DNA from 4 places in the Rhizobium sp. SG2393 genome. Region 2 is predicted to be linked to each of the others. Evidence: predicted binding sites of a transcription regulator. Region 2 holds the regulator's gene; each other region holds the start of a gene.

Region 1 (4,663 bases), on a different contig from region 2:
CGACAGCGCAGGCGTTGACAACCTGCTGATGGCGGTTCCGATCGAGCCCGTGCCGGGCACCATCTGGCACGTCGTCGTCTCCGCACCGACCGCGACCGTCTTCAGCGTGCTGAACCAGACCGTCTGGATGTCGGGCATCATCATCGTCGGCGCCACGATCGTTCTGATCGCCGTCGGCTGGGGACTGGCACGCCGCTTCATGGGACGTCTCAACCGCATCATTTCCCAGACCGGCGAGATCGCGTCGGGCAAGCTTGACGTCAAGCTCACCGACGTCGAACAGCGCGACGAGATCGGCGATCTCTCCCGGTCGCTCGGCGTTCTGCTCGACGCCAACCGCCGCAAGGTTCAGCTGGAACAGGAAGCCGAAGCGCGCCTCGCCCAGGAAGAGGCCGATCGCGTCGAACGCTCCATCGGTCACAAGGCGCGCGAGGAGGAAATCCGCCTCGTCGTGACAGAAGTCGGCAACGGCCTGAAGCGCCTGTCGGAAGGCGACATGACGACCCGCCTCGAAAAGCCTTTCGCGCCTGCGCTCGACGTGATCCGCTCGGACTTCAACGCTTCCGTCGAAAAGCTGGAATCGGCGATGATCTCCTTCCGCGACAACGCCAGCACGATCGAGGCCGGCGCGACGGAAATCCGCAACGCTGCCGACGATCTCTCGCGTCGAACGGAACAGCAGGCGGCCTCCGTCGAAGAGACCTCCGCGGCGCTCAGCGAAATCACCCGGTCGGTACGCGAATCGACCGACCGCGCCGAAGAAGCGGGCGCCCAGGTCAGCCGCACCCGTGCAAACGCCGAACGCTCCGGTACTGTCGTGCGCTCCGCCGTCGAAGCCATGGGCGCGATCGAGCAGTCCTCGCAGTCGATCTCCAACATCATCGGCGTGATCGACGAGATCGCCTTCCAGACGAACCTTCTGGCGCTGAATGCCGGTGTGGAAGCGGCCCGCGCAGGCGAAGCCGGCAAGGGCTTCGCCGTCGTGGCCCAGGAAGTGCGCGAACTTGCCCAGCGATCTGCCAATGCCGCCAAGGAAATCAAGGCGCTGATCACCGCCTCCAGCGATCAGGTCCGCCAGGGCGTGACGCTCGTCGACCAGGCAGGCGCTGCCCTGACGGCCATCGCCTCCGAAGTCGAGCAGATCAATGCCAACGTCCAGGGCATCGTTCAGGCCGCGCGCGAGCAATCGACCAGCCTGCAGGAGATCAGCGCCGCGGTGAACATCATGGACCAGGGCACCCAGAAGAATGCCGCCATGGTGGAGGAAACCAACGCCGCCTCCCATACGCTGGCGACCGAAGTCGGACAGCTTTCCGACCGCCTCGACCAGTTCCGGCTCGGTGGCGCCGGCGGCAGCCGCCAGTCGTTCCGCCCCGCGTCAACGGCGACCGCCATCCCGCATCGGGCGGCGGCCCCTTCCACGGCGCAGGTTCGTGCAACCCCCGCCCGCGCACCGGTCGCGGCCACGCAGGCCGCCCGCCCCGTCGCCTCCCCTGCCCGCGCGCTGGGTGACCGCCTCGCAAAGGCCGTGGGCGCTGCCTCGCCGGCCGCCGCATCTGCACAGGACAACTGGGAAGAGTTCTGAGCCCATCCCGGCAAAGCGAAATGAGAGATGGCGGGCCCGGTGCCCGCCATTTTCGTTCAGGCAGGGTCGAAGACCAGCAGTTCCTCGAAATGGTTCATGTCATCGAAAGCGCAGAAGGCGGGCGGCCGAAGCGCAATCACGGGGGTAAGCCGCCTCAGATCCGCTTCCACCTCGGCCAGGAACGGCACCCAGGCACCCATCGTCTCATCATCGAAGCGCTCGATCATGTAGGCGAAGGTGATGTGGAAAACGTAAGTCTCATGGTCCGGATGACGGTAGCCGAGCAGGTCGGCGAAGCGGTTGCGCCAGTCCTTCAGCGCCGCCTTGTCGGCCTCCGTCGCACCTTCGAGCTGGAGCCCGAGCGGGGTGGCATGGCTGACAACCATCTGGAATGCCGGGCCGGGCGCAAAGAGCGCCAGACGGTCCGACAGGAGCGCCGTCATGTCGTCGATCGGCGTCTCGAGGGGGATGCCGGCCGGCCAGAAGGTCGCTTCACGCCGGCTTTCGATGATTCCCTGAAACAACGTCATGTGCAGGCTGGACGCCGCGGTAAAGGCCAGCGTCTCGGCGCCGGGCATCGCCCTGTAGCGCTCGCGCATCTGGAGCACCGCCTCTGCGCTGTCGGACCCCTCGACGAGATGGCTGACGATGGTGTTGCCACGCTCGGTGAGAAAGCTTCCGTTCGTGTCATAACGCCGGCCGAGATGCGGGATGGGGGCGGCATTCAGCGTGCTCGAGGCAAAGCGCAGGTGGTCCGGTATGGCGGAAAGGGGCATCGGCGGCTTCCTTTGAACTATCGCCGCACGGGGTTAAGCAGGCAGTGCGAAAGGCGTGTGACAGGCCCGCCCTCACCCCATGAGCGTGCTGCCGCCGGTCCCCAACTTTCCTTCCTTCCTCGGCATTTATGGGGTTGGTTTAGGGCCCGAGTTTCCCTATAAGCCGCTTCTAGCCTGAAATGACCATCCTCCTGCGCCCGGCCGGTGACCTCCCTCACCCAGGCCGGTTTTTCGCGCAGGCACGAGATACGGATAGAGCCCATGCCGAAGCGCCAAGATATCAAGTCCATCCTCATCATCGGCGCGGGACCGATCGTCATCGGCCAGGCCTGCGAGTTCGACTATTCCGGCACCCAGGCCTGCAAGGCGCTGAAGGAAGAGGGTTTCCGGGTCATCCTGGTCAACTCCAACCCCGCCACGATCATGACCGACCCGGGCCTTGCCGACGCAACCTACGTCGAGCCGATCACGCCGGAAGTGGTCGCCAAGATCATCGCCAAGGAACGCCCGGACGCGCTGCTCCCGACCATGGGCGGCCAGACGGCGCTCAACACCGCGCTGTCGCTCAAGCGCATGGGCGTGCTCGACCGCTACAATGTCGAGATGATCGGCGCCAAGCCCGCCGCCATCGACATGGCCGAAGACCGGGCCCTCTTCCGCGAAGCCATGGCCCGCATCGGCCTCGAAACGCCGAAGTCGATGCTTGCCAACGCCACCGAGATCAAGGACGCCGACCGCAAGACCCATGAGGCCGCCCGCGCCGAGCTCAAGGCGAAGCATTCCGGCGCCGAACTCGACAAGGCGCTGGACGCGCTCGAAAACCAGTGGAACCTCGGCGAGAGCGACCGCAAGCAGCGCTACATGAGCCACGCCATGGCCGTCGCCGCCCAGGCGCTCGACCATGTCGGCCTGCCCGCCATCATCCGCCCCTCCTTCACGCTGGGCGGCACCGGCGGCGGCATTGCCTATAACCGCTCGGAATTCTTCGACATCGTTTCCGGCGGCCTCGACGCCTCGCCCACCACCGAAGTCCTCATCGAGGAAAGCGTGCTCGGCTGGAAGGAATACGAGATGGAAGTCGTCCGCGACAAGGCGGACAACTGCATCATCATCTGCTCGATCGAGAACATCGACCCGATGGGCGTCCACACGGGCGACTCGATCACCGTTGCGCCGGCGCTGACGCTGACGGACAAGGAATACCAGATCATGCGCAACGCCTCGATCGCGGTACTGCGCGAGATCGGCGTCGAGACCGGCGGCTCGAACGTGCAGTTCGCCGTCAACCCCAAGGACGGCCGTCTCGTCGTCATCGAGATGAACCCGCGCGTCTCGCGCTCGTCTGCGCTCGCCTCCAAGGCTACCGGCTTCCCGATCGCCAAGGTCGCCGCCAAGCTCGCCATCGGCTACACGCTGGACGAACTCGACAACGACATCACCGGCGGCGCGACGCCGGCCTCGTTCGAGCCCTCCATCGACTACGTCGTCACCAAGATCCCGCGTTTCGCCTTCGAGAAGTTCCCGGGCGCCTCGCCGGTGCTGACCACCGCCATGAAGTCGGTCGGCGAAGTCATGGCCATCGGCCGCACCTTCGCCGAATCGCTGCAGAAGGCGTTGCGCGGCCTCGAAACCGGCCTCACCGGCCTCGACGAGATCGAGATCCCCGGCCTCGGCGACAATGCCAACGACAAGAACGCCATCCGCGCCGCCATCGGCACGCCGACGCCGGACCGCCTGCGCATGGTCGCCCAGGCGCTGCGCCTCGGCATGTCGCCGGAAGAGGTGCATGAGGGCTGCAAGATCGATCCGTGGTTTATCGCCCAGTTCAAGGCGATCGTCGACATGGAAGCCCGTATCCGCGAGCACGGCCTGCCGCAGGATGCCGAAAACCTGCGCATGCTCAAAGCCATGGGCTTCTCCGACGCCCGCCTTGCAAGCCTGACGAACGGCAAGCCGAAGGATGTCGCCGTGCTGCGCAACACGCTGGGCGTCCGCCCGGTCTTCAAGCGCATCGACACCTGCGCGGCCGAATTCGCCTCGCCGACGGCCTATATGTACTCGACCTACGAGACCCCCTTCGTCGGCGCCGCCCGCTCAGAAGCGGACGTCTCCGACCGCAAGAAGGTCGTCATCCTCGGTGGCGGTCCGAACCGCATCGGCCAGGGCATCGAGTTCGACTATTGCTGCTGCCACGCCGCCTTCGCGCTGAAGGATGCCGGCTTCGAAGCGATCATGATCAACTGCAACCCGGAAACGGTATCCACCGACTACGACACCTCCGACCGCCTCTATTTCGAGCCGC
Region 2 (4,663 bases):
ATGATGCTGATCGTGCTCGTCCTGTCCCTGCCGATCGGTGTCGCCGCCTCGATCTACCTCGAGGAATTCGCGCCGAAGAACCGCTTCACGGACCTGATCGAGGTGAACATCAACAACCTCGCCGCGGTTCCGTCGATCGTCTACGGCCTGCTCGGCCTCGCCGTCTTCATCAACTTCGCCGGCCTGCCGCGCTCCGCGGCTCTCGTCGGCGGCCTGGTGCTGACGCTGATGACGCTGCCGACCATCATCATCGCGACCCGCGCCGCGCTGAAGGCCGTGCCGCCGTCGATCCGCGCCGCCGCCCTCGGGCTCGGCGCCTCGAAGATGCAGACCGTGTTCCACCACGTCCTGCCGCTCGCCATGCCGGGCATCCTGACCGGCACCATCATCGGCCTGGCGCATGCGCTCGGCGAAACGGCGCCCCTGCTGCTCATCGGCATGGTCGCCTTCGTCGCCGATTTCCCGGCCTCGCCGCTGGCACCCTCCACGGCTCTTCCGGTACAGATCTACATGTGGGCCAACGAAGCCGAACGCGCCTTCGTGGAACGCACCTCCGGGGCGATCATCATCCTTCTGATCTTCCTCGTCCTGATGAACCTTGGCGCAATCTTGCTGCGCCGTCGATTTGAACGTCGCTGGTAGGGAGTACCCGATCATGAACATGATGAATGAAGCAGCGATCGAAAAGGCAGTGGACCAGAAAATGAACACCGTTCCCTACAAGATGATCGGCAAGGACGTGTCCGTCTATTACGGCGAGAAGCGCGCCCTGTTCGACGTCAACCTGAACATCCGCGAAAACACCGTCACCGCGCTCATCGGTCCCTCGGGCTGCGGGAAGTCCACCTTCCTGCGCACCCTGAACCGCATGAACGACACGATCGACAACTGCCGCGTCACCGGCAAGATCACGCTCGACACGGACGATATCTACGATCCGAACATCGACGTTGTCGAACTGCGCGCCCGCGTCGGCATGGTCTTCCAGAAGCCGAACCCCTTCCCGAAGTCGATCTACGAAAACGTCGCCTACGGCCCGAAGATCCACGGCCTCGCCCGCACCCGCGCCGAGTTCGACGAGATCGTCGCGACCAGCCTTCAGAAGGCCGGCCTCTGGAACGAAGTGAAGGACCGCCTGCACGAGCCGGGCACCGGCCTGTCCGGTGGTCAGCAGCAGCGTCTGTGCATCGCGCGCGCCGTCGCCGTCAGCCCGGAAGTCATCCTCATGGACGAGCCCTGCTCGGCGCTCGACCCGATCGCGACCGCCAAGGTCGAGGAGCTGATCCACGAGCTGCGCACCAACTTCACGATCGTCATCGTGACGCACTCCATGCAGCAGGCCGCGCGCGTTTCGCAGCGCACCGCCATGTTCCACCTCGGCAACCTCGTCGAGGAGAACGATACGGACAAGATGTTCACCAACCCGGATGACCAGCGCACCCAGGACTATATCATGGGACGCTTCGGCTGAGGCAAATCGCCCGCCCTGTTGTCACGAGGTTCGAGAGGAAACACTGATGCCCAGCCATATCGTCTCCGTCTACGACGAAGAATTGAAGTACCTTGCCCGCCGTATCTCCGAAATGGGCGGCCTGGCCGAGCAGATGCTCGGCGACAGCGTGCGCGCCCTGATCAATTCCGACGTCGCGCTCGCCCAGAAGGTCATCTCCGATGACGTGATCCTCGATCACGCCGAGCGTGATATCGGCGAGAAGGCGATCGTGACGATCGCCAAGCGCCAGCCCATGGCCGCCGACCTGCGCGAGATCATGGGTGCGATCCGCATCGCCAGCGATCTCGAACGCGTCGGAGATCTCGGCAAGAACACGGCCAAGCGCGTCATCGCGGTTGCGACGTCGGGCGTTCCGCGCCAGTTCGCCCGTGGCCTCGAGCACCTGACGGAGCTCACCGCCGCCCAGCTGAAGGAAGTGCTCGACGTCTACGCGTCGCGTTCGGCCGAAAAGGCCAACAACATCCGTCAGCGCGATGGCGAGATCGATGCCATCTACACCTCGCTGTTCCGGGAACTCCTGACCTACATGATGGAAGATCCGCGCAACATCACCTCGTGCACCCATCTCCTGTTCTGCGCCAAGAACATCGAGCGGATCGGCGACCACGCCACGAACATCGCCGAGACCATCTACTACATGACCACCGGTGCCCAGATCGAAGGCGAACGTCCGAAGGACGACACCACCGCCACGATGCGGGTCAGCGGCGAGTAAGACCGACGGCCGGGCGCCTTCGGGCGCCCTGCTGCCGGCAGGAACGGAGCAGGCATCATGTTGCCCAGAATTGCAGTGGTCGAAGACGAGGAAGCGCTGAGCGTTCTGCTGCGCTACAATCTTGAGGCGGAAGGTTTCGACGTCGATACCATCCATCGCGGTGACGAGGCGGAAATCCGTCTTCAGGAGCGTCTTCCCGATCTCCTTATTCTCGATTGGATGCTACCCGGCGTCTCCGGCATCGAGCTGTGCCGGCGCCTGCGCCAGCGCAGCGAAACCGAGCGCCTGCCGATCATCATGCTGACGGCGAGAGGCGAGGAAAGCGAGCGCGTGCGCGGTCTCGCAACCGGCGCCGACGACTATGTCGTCAAGCCTTTCTCGACGCCGGAACTCATGGCCCGCGTCAAGGCCATGCTGCGCCGCGCCAAGCCGGAGCTGCTCTCCTCGGTGCTGAAATGCGGCGACATCGAGCTTGATCGCGAAACCCACCGCGTCCACCGCAAGAGCCGCGAAGTTCGCCTCGGCCCGACCGAATTCCGCCTTCTGGAATTCTTCATGTCGTCCCCCGGCCGCGTCTTCTCTCGTTCGCAGCTGCTTGATGGTGTCTGGGGCCACGACATCTATGTCGACGAACGCACCGTCGACGTGCATGTCGGCCGCCTGCGCAAGGCGCTCAACTTCTCCAACATGAGCGACGTCATCCGCACCGTCCGCGGCGCCGGCTATTCGCTGGAAGGGTGACCGCCCGATCTTCCGCCAGTCCTCGCGCCGCGCGGACTGGCCTTTGCCGCGACCGCAGAAGCGTGACGCGGTTCCTCCCTTGGTATGGCGGGAAAGGGAAGCTTTCTCCCCGACCGCACCCGCGATCGTCATCGCGTCAGACCGCGGCGTTGGCCGCCCATTTTCCCCGCCAGCAATTGCAGAACCCCGCCGCAAACCTGTAGGAAGGGAGTTTGCATGTCGGGAATCGCAAGGCTGGCGCGGTGATCGGATGTCGTGAACGTATCGCTCTTTATGCCCTGCTGACCGGCCTGACCGCGCTCAGCATCGATGGCTTGTTGCCGGGCCTGCGGATGATCGGTGCGGAGCTGCCGGCCGCGCCGCCACTCTCAACCCAGCACGTTGTTTCGCTTTTCATTCTCGGCATGGCGGTGGGCGAGCTGGTGCTGGGGCCGCTTTCGGATGCCGTCGGGCGCAAGCCGTCCTTGCTGGCGGGACTGGCCATCTACCTCACGGGCAGCGTCATCGCCCTTCTGGCGCCGTCCCTTGGCTGGTTGGTCTTCGGTCGCTGTCTGCAGGGCGTCGGCGTCGCCGGCCCGAAGATTGCCACGCGCGCGATGATCCGCGACCAGTTCTCGGGTGATGCCATGGCGCGCGTCCTGTCGCTGATGTTCACGCTGTTCATTCTGGTGCCCATGCTGGCGCCAGGCCTCGCCCAGTTGCTGATCGGTGTCGCCGGCTGGCGCAGCATCTTCGGCGCCTACCTCGCCATTGCCTTGGCTCTCGGCCTCTGGCTGCTGTGCCGCCAGCCCGAGACCTTGCCCCTCGCAAGCCGCCTTCCTGTCCGCCCGCGGCTGCTGCTCGCCAATGGGCGCCGTATTTTCCAGGATATCAGGATCTCCTGCCTGATCCTTGCTGCCGGCCTCGTCTTCGGCGCGCAGCTCCTCTACCTCAGCACTGCCGCGGATCTGTTTTTCGACGTCTATGGCGTCAAGGAGCGCTCTCCCCTCTAATTCGCCGCGCTGGCCCTGGCTGTGGGGCTGGCCTCCTTTGTCAATGCGCGGATGGTGCAGCGGGTCGGCATGACGACCATGATGCGCACAGCCTTCTGTGGTCTTGTCGTGGCGAGCCTTGCCATGGTCGCCGTATCGCTGCTGTGGCAGGGGCATCCACCCTTGACCCTGATGATGGCCGGCCTGTTCTGCGCCTTCTTCGCCATCGGCGTGCTCTTTGGCAATCTGAATGCCATGGCGATGCTGGCTCTGGGCAAGGTTGCCGGCCTTGGCGCCTCGCTGATTGCCTCGGGTTCCAGCCTTGTATCCGCCGGCTTCGCCCTTGCTGCGGGCCGGCTCTATGACGGAACGACGCTGCCCTTGTCGGCAGCCTTCCTCGGTGCCGCACTCGGCGCCTTCGTCCCTGCGGAACAGGCGATGCGCGCGCCGCTGCGAGAGATCGAGCCCTTGCGGATCAGCTGACGCTAGTAGGTCTGTCGCAGGCCGGGAAAGCAAAAGGCCCCGCTGCGGAGAGCGGGGCCTTGATCGAAACGAATTGCCGGTGACGGTTTACCGAACCCGGCGGCGCTCGGCCGAGGGCTGGTAGGCGAGGCGGGCGTGCGCGGTGCAGTAGGGGCCGGCCTCGGCGCAGTCATTGCCGCAGAAATGGAAGTCGTCCTTCAGCGGGTCGCCGACCGGCCACTTGCAGGTCCGCTCGGTGAG
Region 3 (4,663 bases), on a different contig from region 2:
ATCGCCACGACCTACGCCTATCCGGTGAAGATCGAGGGCCGCTACGTCATGGACCCCTCGCCGATCCCGAAATTCGACAATCCGAAGATGCACCGTTCGCAAGCCCTGCAGCTCTTCGGCGCCGGCCGCGAGAAGCGCATCTACGCGCTGCCGCCGCACACCGAGGTGGTCAGCCTCGATTTCGAGGATCACCCCTTCGAGATCCAGACATTCGACAAGCCCTGCGCACTGTGCGGCGCGAACCACGTCTATCTCGATGAGGTGGTGCTCGATGACCGGGGCGGGCGCATGTTCGTCTGCTCCGACACCGATTACTGCGAAGACCGCCGAGCGGCCGGCCATGTGGGCGAGCTGGGCGTGGCCAACCTGGAGGCCGCTGAATGAGCGACGCACCCCTTCTGAAGGTCCGCGACCTCTCCAAATGCTACGGCGCGCGGATCGGCTGCCGCGACGTTTCCTTCGACCTCTATCCCGGCGAAGTGCTGGCGATCGTCGGGGAATCCGGCTCCGGCAAGACCACCCTTCTCTCCTGCATCTCCACGCGACTGATGCCCACCACCGGCGTCGTCGAATACCGGATGCGCGACGGAGAGCTGCGCGATCTCGCACGGATGGGCGAGGCGGAGCGGCGCTTCCTGATGCGCACCGACTGGGGCTTCGTGCACCAGAACCCGGCCGACGGCCTGCGCATGGCGGTCTCGGCCGGCGCCAATGTCGGCGAGCGGCTGATGGCCATCGGCGACCGCCACTACGGCAATATCCGCGAGGCCGCCACCGGCTGGCTGGAGCGGGTGGAAATCGACCGCAGCCGCATCGACGACCAGCCGCGCGCCTTCTCCGGCGGCATGCGCCAGCGCCTGCAGATCGCCCGCAACCTCGTCACCTCGCCCCGCCTCGTCTTCATGGACGAGCCGACCGGCGGGCTCGATGTCTCCGTGCAGGCGCGCCTTCTCGATCTCGTGCGCGGCCTCGTCAACGATCTCGGCCTGTCGGCCATCATCGTCACCCACGACCTTGCGGTCGCCCGCCTCCTCTCGCACCGCATGATGGTGATGAAGGATGGCCGCGTCATCGAACAGGGGCTGACGGACCGGGTGCTCGACGATCCGCGCGAGCCCTACACCCAGCTCCTCGTCTCCTCGATCCTCCAGGTGTGAGCCGGAAAGGACCCCCCATGGTTACCCCCCTCGTCGTTTCCGACGTCGCCAAGACCTTCACCATGCACCTGCGCGGCGGCCTGACGCTGCCGGTGGTCAGCGGTGTCACCTTCTCGGCCCGTGCCGGGGAATGCCTCGTGCTCGGCGGCCCCTCGGGCGTCGGCAAGAGCTCCATCCTCAAGATGCTCTACGGCAATTATGGGGTGGACAGCGGCCAGATCGTTGTCTCGCACCACGGCCGGCTGGTGGATATCGCAACGGCCGAGCCGCGCGCCGTGCTGGAAGTGCGCCGCGATACGCTGGGTTACGTCAGCCAGTTCCTGCGCGTCGTGCCCCGTGTTTCCGCGGTCGATGTCGTCGCCGAGCCGCTGACGGCGCGCGGCACCCGAAGCGATGAGGCCCGCGGCCGGGCCATGGAGATGCTGGAGCGTCTGAACCTGCCGCACCAGCTGTGGGACCTGCCGCCCGCTACCTTCTCCGGTGGCGAGCAGCAGCGCGTCAACATCGCCCGCGGCTTCATCACCGACCATCCGATCCTGTTGCTCGACGAGCCGACGGCGTCGCTCGATGCCGTCAACCGCCGCGTCGTCACCGACATGATCGCCGAGAAGAAGGCGTCGGGAACGGCCATGATCGGCATTTTCCATGACCAGGAGGTCCGCGACATCGTCGCCGACCGTGTGCTCGACGTTTCAGCCTTCTCGCCACGAGGACTCGCCGCATGACGAAGCTTTCCGAACAGCCGCTGATCCACCCGAGCGCCAGCGTCGAGCAGTCCGTGCTCGGCCGCTACACGGAGGTCGCCGAGCGCTGCCGCATCAGCGAGGCGGAGATGGGCGACTACTCCTACATCATGCAGGACGGCGCGGTCTGGTGCGCGACGATCGGCAAGTTCGCCAATATCGCGGCCGCCGTGCGCATCAACGCCACCAACCATCCGGTCTGGCGCCCGACGCTGCACCACTTCACCTATCGCGCCAACGACTACTGGCCGGATGCCGAGCCGGACACGGACTTCTTCGCCTGGCGGCGCGACAATCGCGTGGTGATCGGCCACGATGTCTGGATCGGCCACGGCGCCACCATCCTGCCGGGCGTCACCGTCGGCAATGGCGCGGTGATCGGGGCCGGCGCCGTCGTCAGCAAGGATGTCGCGCCCTACACGATCGTCGGGGGCGTGGCGGCGAAGCTGATCCGCGAGCGTTTCCCCCGCGAGATCGCCGAACGCTTCGACGCTCTCGCCTGGTGGGACTGGAGCCACGAGCGCCTGCGCGACGCGCTGCCGGACTTCCGCACCCTCGACGCGGAGGCCTTCCTTGCCCGCCATGGCGGGTAAGGTTCGTTGGTTCGTCGCGACTGTCACATTGTAACAGAACCGACATCAAACCGACATTCACACTTCATGAACCGGCGCTAGAGCCCTTCGATAACGAAGCGTTAAAGAAGAAGAACGGGGCCGGGCTATGTTCAAGCTGCAGAACGTCACGCGCCGATTTGGCACCAAGGCTGCCGTGGACAATGTGACGTTCGAGATTCCGGAAGGGCAGATGGTCGGCATCATCGGCCGCTCCGGCGCCGGCAAGTCCACGCTGCTGCGCATGATCAACCGCCTAGTCGATCCCTCCTCCGGCTCGATCCGTTTCGGCGATATGGACGTGTCGAAGCTGAAGGGCTCGGAGCTTCGCGCCTGGCGCCGCGACTGCGCGATGATCTTCCAGCAGTTCAACCTCGTGCCGCGCCTCGACGTGCTCACCAACGTCCTGCTCGGCCGTCTCAACCACCGCTCCACCATCGCATCGATCCTCAACATGTTCACCCGCGAGGAGCGCATCGAGGCCATCGCGGCGCTGGAACGCCTCGGCATCGAACAGACGGCGCTGCAGCCGGCCGGCACGCTTTCGGGCGGCCAGCAGCAGCGTGTCGCCATTGCCCGCGCCCTGATGCAGCGGCCGCGCATGCTGCTTGCCGACGAGCCGATCGCCTCGCTCGATCCGCTGAACGCGAAGATCGTCATGGACGCGCTGCGCGACATCAACGAGCGCGACGGCATCACCGTCATCACCAACCTGCATACGCTCGATACGGCACGCGCCTATTGCGAACGCATCATCGGCATGGCGCAGGGCCGCGTCGTCTTCGACGGCAATCCGCGCGACCTGACGGCGGCTGCCGTGCGCACCATCTACGGCACCGAGGGCGATCTGGAAGAGAGCCTGACGTCCACCAGCCTCGACGGCACGCTCGCCGCAGCCACGACCACCGAGACCACCGAATCCGTCGGCCTCAAGCCGCTGGTACTGGCGGGGATCTGATCCCGCCGCACGGACCGCGCCGCGTGCGCGCGCCGTCTTCAACCGCAATCATCCGGCAGGGGCCGGATAACGGGGAGACCAAGACCATGATGAAGAAGATCCTGCTGGGCGCCGTGGCGCTTCTGGCAACCGTTGCCCATGTTCAGGCCGCAGACCTGAAGGAATTCCGCGTCGGCATCATCGGCGGCGAGAACGAAGCTGACCGCCTGCGCAACTATGCCTGCATGGAAGGCCACCTGAAGGAAACGCTCGGCGTCGAGAAGGTCTCCTTCTTCCCGGCTGCCGACTATGACGGCGTCATCCAGGGCCTGCTCGGCGGCACGCTCGACTACGCCGAACTCGGCGCTTCCGGCTTCGCCAAGATCTATCTCGCCAAGGCCGATGCCGTCGAGCCGATCCTCACCACCGTCCAGCAGGACGGCTCGACCGGCTACCACTCGATCATGATCGCCCGCAAGGATTCCGGCATCACCAAGCTCGAAGACCTCAAGGGCAAGAAGCTCGGCTTCGCCGATCCGGACTCCACCTCGGGCTACCTCGTTCCGCTCGTCACCCTGCCGGAAGCCTTCGGCATGCCGGTCAAGGAATTCGTCGGCTCGACCGGCTTCGGCGGCGGCCATGAGAACCTCGTTCTCGAAGTGCTGAAGGGCACCTTCGATGCCGGCACGACCTTCGGTTCGGGCGTTGGCGAGTGGAAGGACGGCTACACCTCCGGCAACCTGCACAAGATGGTGCAGAAGGGCCTGCTCGACATGAACGACATCGTCGAGCTGTGGCAGTCGCCGCTGATCCCGAACGGCCCGATCGTCGTGCGCAACGACCTGCCGGCCGACGCCAAGGCCAAGTTCAAGCAAATGATGCTCGACCTGCCGAAGACCGACGAAGCCTGCTTCAAGGCCACCATGGGCGGCGATTTCAAGGCCTTCACGGAAGTCAACGTCGATTTCTACAAGCCGATCATCGAAGCCCGCAAGGCCACCATCGGCGGCTGATTTCAGGCCCGAGACCAGTCCCGCCCCCGATGCGCCGGCCGCGCGGGGGCGGTTTCCTGTGATCCGCGTGACGTGAAGAGAAGGCCGGCCAGACCGGATGGAACCGATGGCAACCATGCCCGCCCACAGCCCGCATCTCCGGCTCAGCGACAGCGGCACGCTTGTCGAGCGCCACTGGAACGAGCTGGCCGCGAAGCGCCGC
Region 4 (4,663 bases), on a different contig from region 2:
GCTTTTCGCCGCATAGCATCTCGCGTTTTCCCGCATAGCCCTTGCGGCGTTCGATGGCAAAGCCGGCGGCCTGCAGGTTGCGGCGCACGAAGCCCGCCGCGGCATAGGTGCCGAAGCGGCCGCCGGGGCGGGTGAGATCGTGGACGCGGGCGAGCGTTTCGAGCGACCACATGGCGGGGTTGCGGGACGGGGCGAAGCCGTCGAGATACCAGGCGTCGAAGGGTGCTGCCCAGGCTGGCAGCGTTTCCATCACGTCGCCGCAGACGACGGTCAGGGTCACGTCACCGGTAAAGGCAAGCTTAACGTGGCCTGCGGGCGCCGCGGGCCATTGCGCGACAAGTTCACCCCGTTCGCGGTCGATTTCCGGCCAGCGGGAGAGCGCCCGGTCGATCTCTTCTGCCGTCATGGGGTAGCGTTCGAAGGAGGTGAAGGCGAGGCTCGATCCTTGCACCTGCGTTTCCCGCCACTGGCGCAGCGTCTCGCAAAAGTTCAGGCCGGTGCCGAAGCCGAGTTCGCCGATCGAAAAGGCGGCGGGTCGGCGCCAGCGTTCCGGCAGGCCGTTGCCGCCGAGGAACACGTGGCCGCATTCGGCGCGGCCGTCCTCGCGGCAATAAAAGTGATCGCCAAAGGTGGGGGAATAGGGCATATCGCCGTCGTGCCAGGTCAGCGGCGCGGCGGCTTCGATACCGGATTCCGGGTTCGGATGCTGCGTGTTCGACATGGTGGTCGCGATAGCGCAAAACGGGGCGCGGCGAAAGCGGATCCGGGAGTCGCATCAGCGGTTTGCCGGTGGACCTTCATGTTTTCGTGAGCATGTTTTCTCAAAGGATGAGCAATGGCGGATCTGGTGATCGTCGGCGGCGGCATCATGGGTCTTTGGGCCGGTGTGCACGGCGTGCGGGCCGGGATGGAGACGCTGGTGCTCGATGCGGGCCACCCCGGTTCCGGCGCCAGCGGCGGTCTGCTCGGGGCGCTGATGCCGCATCTGCCGGAGCGCTGGAACGAGAAGAAGCAGTTTCAGCTCGAGGCGCTGGCAAGCCTTGAGGGCGAGATCGCGGCACTGGAAGCGGCGACGGGACTTTCCGCAGGATACAGGCGCACCGGCCGCCTCCTGCCGCTGTCGAAGCCGCATCACCGGGTGCTGGCCGAGGCGCGCGCGGCGCAGGCTGCGACTCTCTGGCAGGTCGCGGATCAGGTGTTTTCCTGGCGGGTCATGGACCGGCCGGAGGTCGAGGGCTGGCCGGATCCCGCGGCCTGCGAGGCCGGCGTGGTGGTGGAGACGCTCGCCGGGCGGGTCTCGCCCCGCGCCATGATCGCGCTTCTGGTGCGGTTTCTGGAGATGTCACCGCTTGCCTCCATCCGGCCTCACGCGAAGGTCGTGGCGGTCGAGGGGGGCGGGAGCGCCGTGGTTCTGGCCGATGGCGAACGGATCGGCTTCGGCCATTGCGTGATCGCTGCCGGTCCCGGCGCCTTTCCGCTGATCGACGGGCTCGTGCCGGATCGCGCTGCTGCCAGCGGCCGACCCGTGAAAGGGCAGGCGGCGTTGGTGGCCGGCGGCGGGGCCGAAGGTCTGCCGGTTCTCTTCCAGGACGGGCTCTACATCGTCCCGCATGACAATGGCACGGTTGCCATCGGCAGCACGAGCGAGGATGCGTTCGACGATCCCTTCGGCACCGACGGGCAGCTGGACGATCTCCTGTCGCGGGCCGTTGCGCTGGCGCCCGCGCTGGCCGGTGCACCCGTCATGGAGCGCTGGGCGGGCCTGCGGCCCCGGGCGATCGGGCGGGAGCCGATGGTGGGTCGGCTTGGGGCACACCCCGCCGTTTCGGTGCTCGCCGGCGGGTTCAAGGTCAGTTTCGGGCTGGCGCATCTCTTGGCGGAGGCGGTCATCGACGAGGTGGCCAGGCAGCCGCCCAAACGAAAGCTCCCCGCATCTTTCGATGTCGGGGAGCATATCAGGCTCATGCGGCGCGGGTGATCGTCAGACGGCGAACTTCATGTTCTGAATCAGAGTCACATCCTGCCGCCAAGCCATTGATGCCGATTCACAATTACATCCAGTAGGGCGGCACGCCGTAGTAGTCGTAGATCTTGCGGCCGTTATCGGCGCTCCAGCTGTAATCGTCATCGCTGTCATAGCGCGGGGCGTTTTCCACCTGGTCGCGCGTCACGTCGGTGCGGTAGCCGCCGAGGCTTTCATCATAGGTCAGCTTCGACCAGGGCAGCGGGTAGTGATCGTGGCCGATGCCGAGGAAGCCACCGAAGGCGAGCACAGCATAGGCGACGCGGCCAGAGCGCTTTTCGATGATGACGCGCTCGATGGAGCCGATGTGCTTGCCATCGCTGCCGTAGACCTTCGTGCCTTCGACCTTATCGCTGGCGATCAGGTCGTGGGTTTCGCGAACGGAGGCGTCGCGGACGCCATGGGTGGAGGCGGTGTCCTGATAGGTCATGGTGTTTCTCCCTGTTGTTGTCTGAAGGGGAAATGCGGGAGAGTCGGGATGGTTCCGCGTCACTTTCGCGTGCCCACCGCAGGTTTCGTCAAGCTGTCACGCAAATCACCTAGCAAGCGGCCTCAAGAACAGGCCTGCGCCAATGCGTGCGCGGCCGAACGGAGAGATCCCGATGCGGTATGCGATTCATTTCACGCCGCCGATCCATCATCCGCTGGCCATTGCCGCGGCAGGCTGGCTTGGTCGCAATGTCTATTCGGGCGATCAGGTGGATCATCCTCCGGTTGCCGGTTTCACCCAGCGCGAGATCGCCTTTCACACCGCCCTGCCGCGCCGCGACGGTTTTCACGCGACGATGAAGGCGCCGTTCCGGCTGGCCCCGGAGGTCAGCGAAAGCGACCTGCTCAAGGCGCTGATGCGCTTTGCCGGCACGATCGAGCCGATCGTCATCGAGCAGCTGGAGGTGGCGCGCCTTGGCGAATTCATGGGGCTCCTGCCGCATGCGCCGAGCGAGGCGGCGGCCTATCTTGCGGCCCGCACCGTGCAGGAATTCGATCATTTCCGCGCACCGCTGACGGAAGCGGAAATCGAGCGGCGCGATCCCTACCGCCTGTCGGCCGCGCAGTTCGCCAATCTGCACCGCTGGGGCTACCCTTACGTGATGGATGAATATCGTTTCCACATGCCGCTGACGGGGCCGGTGGACCGCACGCTTGCCATGCGGCTGGAGCCGGCGCTCAGGCAGGTGTTCGAGCCGCATCTTGCGGAACCGCTGAAGATCGCCAGTCTCGCGCTCTTCATCGAGCCGGAGCCGGGCGCGCCGTTCCGCGTCCATTCCCAGCATCCGCTCGGCCGCATCGGCGTGAAGCGTTCGGCCTGAGGACGCGCGGCCGGCAGGGCGAAATCGTCCTGTGCATGTGCAGCAAATCCATCTCGACTTTCGCAAGGCCGATGCTACCGTCGGGCAAAAGACGAGAGGGTGACAGAGCATGACAGACACGGCCTATCCGCGCGATCTCATCGGCTACGGGCGCCATCTTCCCGAGGTGCGCTGGCCGGGCGGGGCGAATATCGCGGTGCAGTTCGTCGTCAATTACGAGGAGGGCGGCGAGAGCTGCATTCTCGACGGCGATCCGGCATCGGAGTGCCTGCTGTCTGAGATCGTCGGGGCACAGCCCTGGGCCGGGCAGCGCAATCTCAACATGGAATCGATCTACGAATATGGATCGCGCGCCGGCTTCTGGCGCCTGTGGCGGATGTTCACGCAGCGCAACCTGCCGGTCACCGTCTATGGCGTGACGCTTGCCATGGCGCGCAATCCGGATGCCGTGGCGGCCATGAAGGAAGCGGGCTGGGAAATCGCCAGCCACGGCTATCGCTGGCTCGAATACAAGGATTTTCCCGAAGATGTGGAGCGCTGGCACATCACCGAGGCGGTGCGCCTGCACACGGAGCTGACCGGATCGCACCCGCGCGGCATGTATCAGGGCAAGCCGTCGGCCAATACGCTGCGGCTGGTGATGGAGGAAGGCGGTTTCCGCTATTCCTCCGACAGCTATGCCGACGAATTGCCCTTCTGGGTGCCGGGGCTGACGGCGGACAAGCCGCATCTCATCATTCCCTACACGCTCGATGCCAACGACATGCGCTTTGCGACAAGTCAGGGCTTCAATTCGGGCGACCAGTTCTTCACTTACCTCAAGGACACGTTCGACGTGCTCTGGCAGGAGGGCGAGGAGGGCAGCCCGAAGATGATGAATATCGGCCTGCATTGCCGGCTCGTCGGACGTCCCGGCCGTGCGGCGGCGCTGGCGCGGTTCCTCGATTATGTCCAGTCGAAGGACAAGGTGTGGGTGACGCGGCGCATCGACATCGCCGATCACTGGTACGCGCACCACAAGCCGGCCTGAGGGCCGGGACGCGGCTTGTCCACAGCTGCTGCCTTTGCACGATTTCGTGAAGGGCGCGTGCAGGGGCTGGCGCAAAGCGGGCGCTAATCTTTCCCACCGCGCAAAGGCTTGCGCGCCACCTTCACGATCAAGTGGGCCCGCAGCCTGCTTCATCATCTGTTGCGCGCTTGCGTCACCGCCTGGATCGCTCATGGCGTGGCCTTCCGGTGGGGTGGACAGGGCAGGGTGGGGCGGTATCTCTCCGGGCAGGGCCTGCATCCTCCCGGCCGGCCCAGGAAGAAGAGCCTCAGATGTCACCGA

The links. The regulator PhoB, encoded in region 2, activates phosphate uptake and scavenging genes when phosphate is short. The targets are predictions, from matches to a motif close to TGTCATNNANCTGTCAT.
Region 1: a site for PhoB is predicted at 2,408-2,424, ahead of ACED18_RS06080 (DUF1868 domain-containing protein). Genes of this name have one in related genera too.
Region 3: a site for PhoB is predicted at 2,523-2,539, ahead of phnC (phosphonate ABC transporter ATP-binding protein). Genes of this name have one in related genera too.
Region 4: a site for PhoB is predicted at 2,537-2,553, ahead of ACED18_RS06775 (DUF1045 domain-containing protein). Genes of this name have one in related genera too.

The regions. Positions count from the first base shown of each region.
Region 1 covers NZ_JBHGAP010000001.1:1,293,075-1,297,737, forward strand. The annotation lists gene ACED18_RS06075 (methyl-accepting chemotaxis protein) at 1-1,585, shown strand, start outside; gene ACED18_RS06080 (DUF1868 domain-containing protein) at 1,642-2,361, opposite strand; gene carB (carbamoyl-phosphate synthase large subunit) at 2,623-4,663, shown strand, end outside.
Region 2 covers NZ_JBHGAP010000011.1:45,651-50,313, forward strand. The annotation lists gene pstA (phosphate ABC transporter permease PstA) at 1-642, shown strand, start outside; gene pstB (phosphate ABC transporter ATP-binding protein PstB) at 656-1,471, shown strand; gene phoU (phosphate signaling complex protein PhoU) at 1,518-2,228, shown strand; gene phoB (phosphate regulon transcriptional regulator PhoB) at 2,286-2,969, shown strand; gene ACED18_RS18340 (MFS transporter) at 3,182-3,961, shown strand; gene ACED18_RS18345 (hypothetical protein) at 4,031-4,423, shown strand; gene ACED18_RS18350 (GcrA family cell cycle regulator) at 4,511-4,663, opposite strand, start outside.
Region 3 covers NZ_JBHGAP010000006.1:45,310-49,972, forward strand. The annotation lists gene ACED18_RS13905 (alpha-D-ribose 1-methylphosphonate 5-phosphate C-P-lyase PhnJ) at 1-384, shown strand, start outside; gene phnK (phosphonate C-P lyase system protein PhnK) at 381-1,157, shown strand; gene phnL (phosphonate C-P lyase system protein PhnL) at 1,175-1,882, shown strand; gene ACED18_RS13920 (DapH/DapD/GlmU-related protein) at 1,879-2,493, shown strand; gene phnC (phosphonate ABC transporter ATP-binding protein) at 2,621-3,469, shown strand; gene phnD (phosphonate ABC transporter substrate-binding protein) at 3,556-4,461, shown strand; gene phnE (phosphonate ABC transporter, permease protein PhnE) at 4,577-4,663, shown strand, end outside.
Region 4 covers NZ_JBHGAP010000001.1:1,441,801-1,446,463, reverse strand. The annotation lists gene mnmD (tRNA (5-methylaminomethyl-2-thiouridine)(34)-methyltransferase MnmD) at 1-721, opposite strand, end outside; gene ACED18_RS06785 (NAD(P)/FAD-dependent oxidoreductase) at 836-1,978, shown strand; gene ACED18_RS06780 (PRC-barrel domain-containing protein) at 2,052-2,453, opposite strand; gene ACED18_RS06775 (DUF1045 domain-containing protein) at 2,626-3,333, shown strand; gene puuE (allantoinase PuuE) at 3,443-4,363, shown strand; gene ACED18_RS06765 (L,D-transpeptidase) at 4,654-4,663, shown strand, end outside.